2 regions of the Limosilactobacillus avium genome follow, and region 2 is predicted to be linked to the other one. Evidence: predicted binding sites of a transcription regulator. Region 2 holds the regulator's gene; the other holds the start of a gene.
What was found. The regulator HrcA, encoded in region 2, represses chaperone genes, less so after heat shock. The targets are predictions, from matches to a motif close to TTAGCACTCNNNNNNNNNGAGTGCTAA.
Positions count from the first base shown of each region.

Region 1 (3,420 bases), on a different contig from region 2:
AAAAGGCGGTTCCGGTGACAGGGATGGTTCCGGAAAGCGATGAACAACGGACACTATTAGCCGGCTACGAGGGGCGCCGTCAGGAAAGACGCGTCAGTCGGCAGGCTGAGCAACAAATTACCGACGCTGTCTCGCTTGACTTTCCCTGGCGAAGATAAAAAGATCGACACTACGTTTGAATTCAAACGCTAGTGTCGATCTTTTTTTATTAGAGAACAGCGAGTGGCTGCTTACTGGTTGGCTTGGGAAAGGTGGCGGCTAACTGCTTCAGTTCGTCACTACTAAATTCAAGTGAACCGGCCTGGACATTTGCCTGGGCATGTTGCACCGAACTGCTCTTGGGAATTGCTAGGACGTCCGGTTCCCGAAGCGTCCACGCCAGCATTACCTGGTAAATCGTTGCCTGGTGGTTAGCGGCAATCTCTTGCAGGACCTTATTGTCTGCCAGTTTGCCGGAAAGGGAGTCACCCTGGGCAAGGGGCGAGTAAGCAATTAGGGGAAGGCGGTGGGCCCGCATCAGGGGGAGGAGGTCAAATTCAATTCCCCGTTCATCAAGGTTATACAGGTCTTGGTTAGCAACGCAGTGGTCACCTTTTGGGAGGGCCCACAGCTCCTGGAGGTCACTAACATCAAAGTTGGAGACCCCCCAGGACCTGATTTTACCCTTCTTAACCATTTCTTCCATCGTGGTGACCGTTTCTGATAAGGGCACCGTTCCCCGCCAGTGGAGGAGGTAGAGGTCAAAGTAATCAGTTCCCACGTTTTGCAGGCTCCGGTCGAGACTCCGCTCTAAGAGGCGGGCACTGGCGTTTTGGGGCAGGACCTTATCGATCAGGAAAAGTTTTTCCCGGGCAAAGGGGGCGATGGCCTCCTTGATGAGCCGCTCCGAACGGCCATTGCCATACATTTCAGCGGTATCCACCACCCGGGCTCCGGCATTGATGCCAGCTTGAATGGCGGCAATTTCGTTCTGTCGTTGTGCGGGATGGTCACCGATGTTCCAGGTTCCGATTCCCACGGCGGGGAGGGGGACCCCGTTAATTGTTACCTTTTTCATTCGGAAGCCTCCTCTTAGTTATCCTGGACAACAACCTTGGTTCCTTCTGGCATGTTCATCATCCACTTGGAGTCTGGGATAGACAGGCGGACACAGCCGTGAGAGGCGGTCGTTTTACCCAGTTTGGCTGCTTCAGACTTGATGTAGTGGCCGTCCTTATCCGTTGGGACACTGTGGAAGAGGTAGGAGCCGTTATCATGCCAGGAAACGTAGTTATTTGCCCCGCACTTAACCGATGGGTTGTAGAAGCCATTACCCCGTTCGGACTGGATTGCGAAGGTTCCGGTTGGCGTTGTACTTACCCGTTTACCGTCCTTGTTTTCGTACTTTCCGGCACTGCAGTACATTGTGTACACCGCCTTATTGCCGGACATGATGTAAACCCGGTTCTTGTTGATGCTGACCTTGATCCAAGGGTCCTTGAGCTTGTTGATGTCCGGGTAAGGAATTGTCTCCGATGACTTCCGGTAGTCGATGGGTGTCCGCATGTTGGAGTGGGCGCTGGCAGTGACGCTCCCGGTGATCAATGCAAATACACCGACGAGGGTGACTAAAAAGATTTTCTTCATTAAATTCATTGTGTGATGCCTTCTTCAATAATTAATAGCTACATTTTAGCACAATAATGCATGATTAAATGTTCATATGTTTAGGGATAGTGGAAAACTTTTTGCCGTTAAAGCATCCAATGATTGAGGGCCCTAATCCATTGAGCGCGTAAGCTTCAGCAGTTTGGTTAAGATTGGTCAAGAAAAAATAGCACTCGAAACGATTAAGTGCTAATTTTTTCTTGACTATTGTTGACCAATGATTAATATAGAAAATGTAAACAAGGTATGAGAAAGGATGATTCGATATATGGCTAACGAAATTCAACGTCGTAACAACTTATTTGATAATCTGATGAATATGCGTGACTGGATGAATGATGACTTCTTCTCAGACTTAACACCAGTAGCTGATCACATGAAGACCGATGTTGCCGAGAACGACAAGGGTTACACGGTTAAGATTGATATGCCGGGCTTTGATAAGAAGGACATTCATATCAACTACGCTAACAACATTTTGTCCGTAACTGGTCACCGGGACACCTTTGCTGATGATAGCGACAAGGATGGTAATGTTCTCCACACCGAACGGCGGTATGGTCAAATGAGTCGGCAATACCGTTTGCCGGACGTTGACCGGGACGCAGTCAAGGCCCAATACACGAATGGAGTTTTGACCTTGAACCTGCCAAAGCTGCAAGCCAGTGACGAGAATGATACCCGGATTGACATTGACTAATAAAAATCACCTTTAAAAAACAAATAGCACCACGCGCCGAATTGGTACGTGGTGCTATTTGCATAAACGACATTAGAATGCCTGAATAATCTGCATGATGCCGAAGACTAACAATAAAGTTGAAACCAGCCAAACAATCGTCAGTGCAGAAAGAATTGGACTAAATAGGAGAATTACCCCCAGGACAACGCTGACGCCCCCTAGGATAACCAGCAGGGTGGCGTACCCGCGATGGAAAGTCTTGAAGAAGCCGGCAGCCTTGATTTGCATGATGGCATCGATGATGAACCAGATGGCAAACAGGATTGCCAGGTAGAGAATTCCCCAGTTAGGATAGACGAGGACGATAACCCCCAGAATAATATCTAAAATAGCTGCAAAAACAATCCAACCGGAGCGTTCGTTCAGAGTGGCATTGATAAACTTGCGGAACCACAGTTCGTAGATTCCCCGAAAAATAAAGGCGATCCCGACCAGAATGGACAGGAAGTGAAGGGTCTTGTCAGGGTGCATGAAGGATGCAAAGCCGGCAATCACAAACAGGATTCCTAGGACCAGACTGAACCAGTCGAACCGCTTTTGATGTTCATTAAACATAAACCATTTTCTCCTTTCTAATTTAGTAACGAGACCATCATAGTTCTTTTTTATTAATTTAGCAATAGACTAAAATACGCCACGATGCGGGATTAACCGGGTCATGGCGTATTTGGTGTATTTTAATTAAGGTGTTCGCGGATACCATGGGGAAAGTCCTTGTCAATTTCCCGTAGAATCGGCAGTAAGTAGTTGACATAGCGGTGGTAGGCCTCGATTGGTTCAACGTCCTTGCTGTTGGCTTGCATTAGGGCAATTGCAATATCGTGTGCACGTTGTTCGTTTGAAATCATTAATGTCACCTCACAGTAATAGTTTACCAAACTTTGTCCTTACTGAGACTGAAATATTGGATCAAGCGGCGGGCCCGGGTCCGAGACAGGAGGACCATGACCAGAAAACCGATTAGACCCCCAGCTGTGTTGGTAATCAAGTCATCGACATCCGCTAGTCGACCCAGGTTGACTACCAGGTCG
Region 1 is NZ_CANCWN010000009.1:48,373-51,792, reverse strand. Features, by position in the region: gene QOS01_RS04655 (acyl-CoA thioesterase) at 1-158, shown strand, start outside; gene QOS01_RS04650 (aldo/keto reductase) at 209-1,057, opposite strand; gene QOS01_RS04645 (L,D-transpeptidase) at 1,072-1,626, opposite strand; gene QOS01_RS04640 (Hsp20/alpha crystallin family protein) at 1,916-2,347, shown strand; gene QOS01_RS04635 (HdeD family acid-resistance protein) at 2,420-2,944, opposite strand; gene QOS01_RS04630 (hypothetical protein) at 3,067-3,237, opposite strand; gene QOS01_RS04625 (VanZ family protein) at 3,261-3,420, opposite strand, start outside.
Region 1: the regulator HrcA is predicted to act here: its motif matches at 1,814-1,840, upstream of QOS01_RS04640 (Hsp20/alpha crystallin family protein).

Region 2 (3,420 bases):
TCCATAGCCAGGTCGTCGTGGCGGGTTTTGACCATACCTATGGCCCAGCCAATGTTGCTACCATGGCCAAACTACCTACTTATGCGCGAGACAGGTTTGCCGTGGTGACGGTTCCTAAATTTACCAGTCCGGGCACGACCAAGAAGGTTGGTTCCCGGGCAATTCGTGAGGCGATTGACCGCGGGGACGTTCAGACTGCAAACCAGGAACTGGGCTACTATTACCAGACTACGGGGTTGATTGTCCACGGACTTGCCCGCGGACGGACCCTAGGCTTTCCCACGATTAATGTGGAAACACCATCACGGGAAAGAATTCCGGGGATTGGTGTGTACGCGGTCGACGTTAAAATTGGTGACCAGTGGTACGGGGGGATGGCCAGTGTTGGTCATAACATTACCTTTGGTGACCATAACCAGCTGACCGTTGAGATTTACCTATTTGACTTTGACCAAATGGTTTACGGCGAAGAGGTAACTGTTCGTTGGTACCAATACCTTCGTGGTGAGCAAAAGTTTGCGGATGCCGCTGGTTTGGTGGCGCAAATGAAGCATGATGAGCACGCTGCGCGTCAGGTTGTGCAGGCACCACCAGCAATTGCGGGTCAGATAATTCATTAAAACGGTAAGGATGAAGTTAGCCGCAAGAAAGAAGAGGCCTTTAGCGTTCGGAAAGTTTGAACGCTAAAGGCCTCTTTGTGTCCTACATTGAACGCTGAAAGACTAGAACTACTTTTTTACAAAAGATTTTCCTAGTGGCGACTAGCCCGGTGGTTAGTGCCCTGGTGAATCTTGTGGATCCGCCGTTTAAACTTTGGCCCGTCCGTGGTAACTAACCGGAAGTGGCGCATTTTGCCGTGAAAGGGGTGACCAGTTAAGCGGAGGTTGGTCCATGAACGCATGATGTCAGTCATCTGGTCAATCTCCTTAACCCGCTCTTGGTTGCCTTCTCTTTTAGCAGCATCCTTGATGTCGGACTGGAGACGGTAGATGAGGTTATTGTGATAGGCCAGCAGCTCGTTGGTTAGCGGGGCGCTCCGGTACTTATTGAAGAGCCGTTGGATGAGCTCCATTGCCTCCTGAGCGTTATGAGGTTGCACGTAACGGTGGTCGTCTGTACTCATTTATAAAATCTCCTTAGAATTAGTTTGACATTCCTTGACTTTTAAACAGGTGATTGGTATATTATTAAGTGTGTTTAGCACTTAGCCCTAAAGAGTGCTAAAAAGGGATGTGATCAAAATGCTAACACAACGACAAAAGACAATCCTGCAAGCGATTGTACGTCAATACACCTCAACTGGTCAACCGGTGGGGTCAAAACACCTTGCTGAAAAGTTGCCATTCAAGGTCAGTTCCGCAACAATCCGGAATGAGATGGCGGTATTAGAAGAACACCAGCTGATCAAAAAAGAGCATTCGTCTTCGGGACGGGTACCTTCAAAGCGTGGCTATCGCTATTACGTCGACCACCTGCTGGATGCAAATGCGCTCACGGATAATGACCTGGTTGTTATCCAGAATTCTTTAGGGACAAGTTTTCAAAAGATTGATGAGATTGTTTCACATTCGGCGGATATCCTGTCCGACCTGACTTCGTACACGGCCTTTACCCTTAAGCCAGAGCAAACCGATGTCCGCTTAAGTGGGTTTCGGGTAGTCCCGTTGGGTAACCAAAAGGTAATCGCCATTTTGGTTACCGATAGTGGGGACGTTGAGAGTCAGTCGTTTACTTTACCCCGTAATTTTGATACCGATGCACTCCAAGCGGTAATCAGGATGATTAATGACCAGCTAGTGGGACGACCACTAACTGAAGTTGTTAAGCGGCTGAATGATGACATCCCAATGCGGATTATGCATTACATGCATGGTGCGGACGGCTTCTTAGACCTGTTCGATAACGTCGTTTCCCGGGCGGCCCGGGAACGCTTCTTTGTCGGTGGTCGGCTGAACATCCTAGGATTTTCCAACAACCAAGATCCGCAAGCCCTGCAGGCGTTATACAGCCTGATTGATCGGAACGACGAGTTGTCGCACCTACTTGACACCGGGGCTGATGATAAGGATGTCAACGTCAGGATTGGTTCGGAAATTTCTCAAGACCAGGTATTAAAAGATTACAGTCTAATCACGGCAAGCTATGATGTCGACCAGTATGGCAAGGGAATTATTGCTGTACTGGGGCCCACCAGGATGCCGTACTCACGAACGATTGGAATTGTGAATGCCTTTCGTCAGGAGTTAGCCAAGCGACTACTTGACTTTTACCGACACTATTACGATTCATAGGAGGCGAGTCATTTGGCAAAAGAAGAAAAGAAGGATCAGCAGGCGCAGCCAAAAGACAAGGTCAAAGCTGCCCACAATGATAATAAGGCTGAACACCAAGGTGGCCATAAGGGTCAGTGCCACCACCGCTGCGAGCAGCTCCAGAAGCAAGTTGACGACTTGAAGAAGCAACTTGCGGACAAGGATGATAAGTACCTGCGTGCTGAAGCGGAAATTCAAAATATGACGACCCGCTTTAATAAGGAACGTGCCCAGATCTTGAAGTATGATGGTCAGGACCTGGCAAAGAGCGTTCTTCCCGTTCTTGATAACCTTAAGCGGGCACTAACAATTGAAGTTAAAGATGAAAATGGCCAACAGCTAAAAAAGGGTATTCAAATGGTCCACGACCACTTAACGGCGGCCTTAAAGGACCATGGGGTCACTGAGATCCCCGCAGAAGGAAAGATTTTTGATCCGACCTTGCACCAGGCGGTTCAGACCGTCCCGGTAGAAGGTGATCAGAAACCGGAAACAGTTATTAAAGTCTTACAGGCTGGTTACCAGCTGAAAGACCGGGTTCTGCGTCCCGCAATGGTTGTTGTGGCACAATAAAATATAAGAGAGGGAATAAACAATGGCAAGTAACAAGATTATTGGTATTGATTTAGGTACTACTAACTCCGCCGTTGCCGTTATGGAAGGTAACGAGCCCAAGATTATTACTAACCCAGAAGGGAGCCGGACAACGCCATCCGTTGTTTCATTTAAGAATGGCGAAACCCAAGTTGGTGAAGTTGCCAAGCGGCAAGCAATTACTAACCCGAACACGATTTCTTCTATCAAGAGTCACATGGGTGAAGCCGGCTACACAGTGGAAGTCGACGGTAAGAAGTACACTCCACAAGAGATCTCCGCGATGATCCTTCAATACATCAAGAAGTATGCGGAAGATTACATTGGCGACACCGTTGACAAGGCCGTTATTACGGTACCTGCCTACTTCAACGATGCTCAACGTCAAGCAACTAAGGATGCCGGAAAGATCGCCGGTTTGGACGTTAAGCGGATTATCAACGAACCAACCGCTTCTTCTTTGGCTTACGGCCTGGACAAGAAGGACAAGGACGAGAAGATTTTGGTTTACGAC
Region 2 is NZ_CANCWN010000001.1:46,905-50,324, forward strand. Features, by position in the region: gene ribF (riboflavin biosynthesis protein RibF) at 1-620, shown strand, start outside; gene QOS01_RS00230 (hypothetical protein) at 752-1,123, opposite strand; gene hrcA (heat-inducible transcriptional repressor HrcA) at 1,242-2,291, shown strand; gene grpE (nucleotide exchange factor GrpE) at 2,304-2,885, shown strand; gene dnaK (molecular chaperone DnaK) at 2,908-3,420, shown strand, end outside.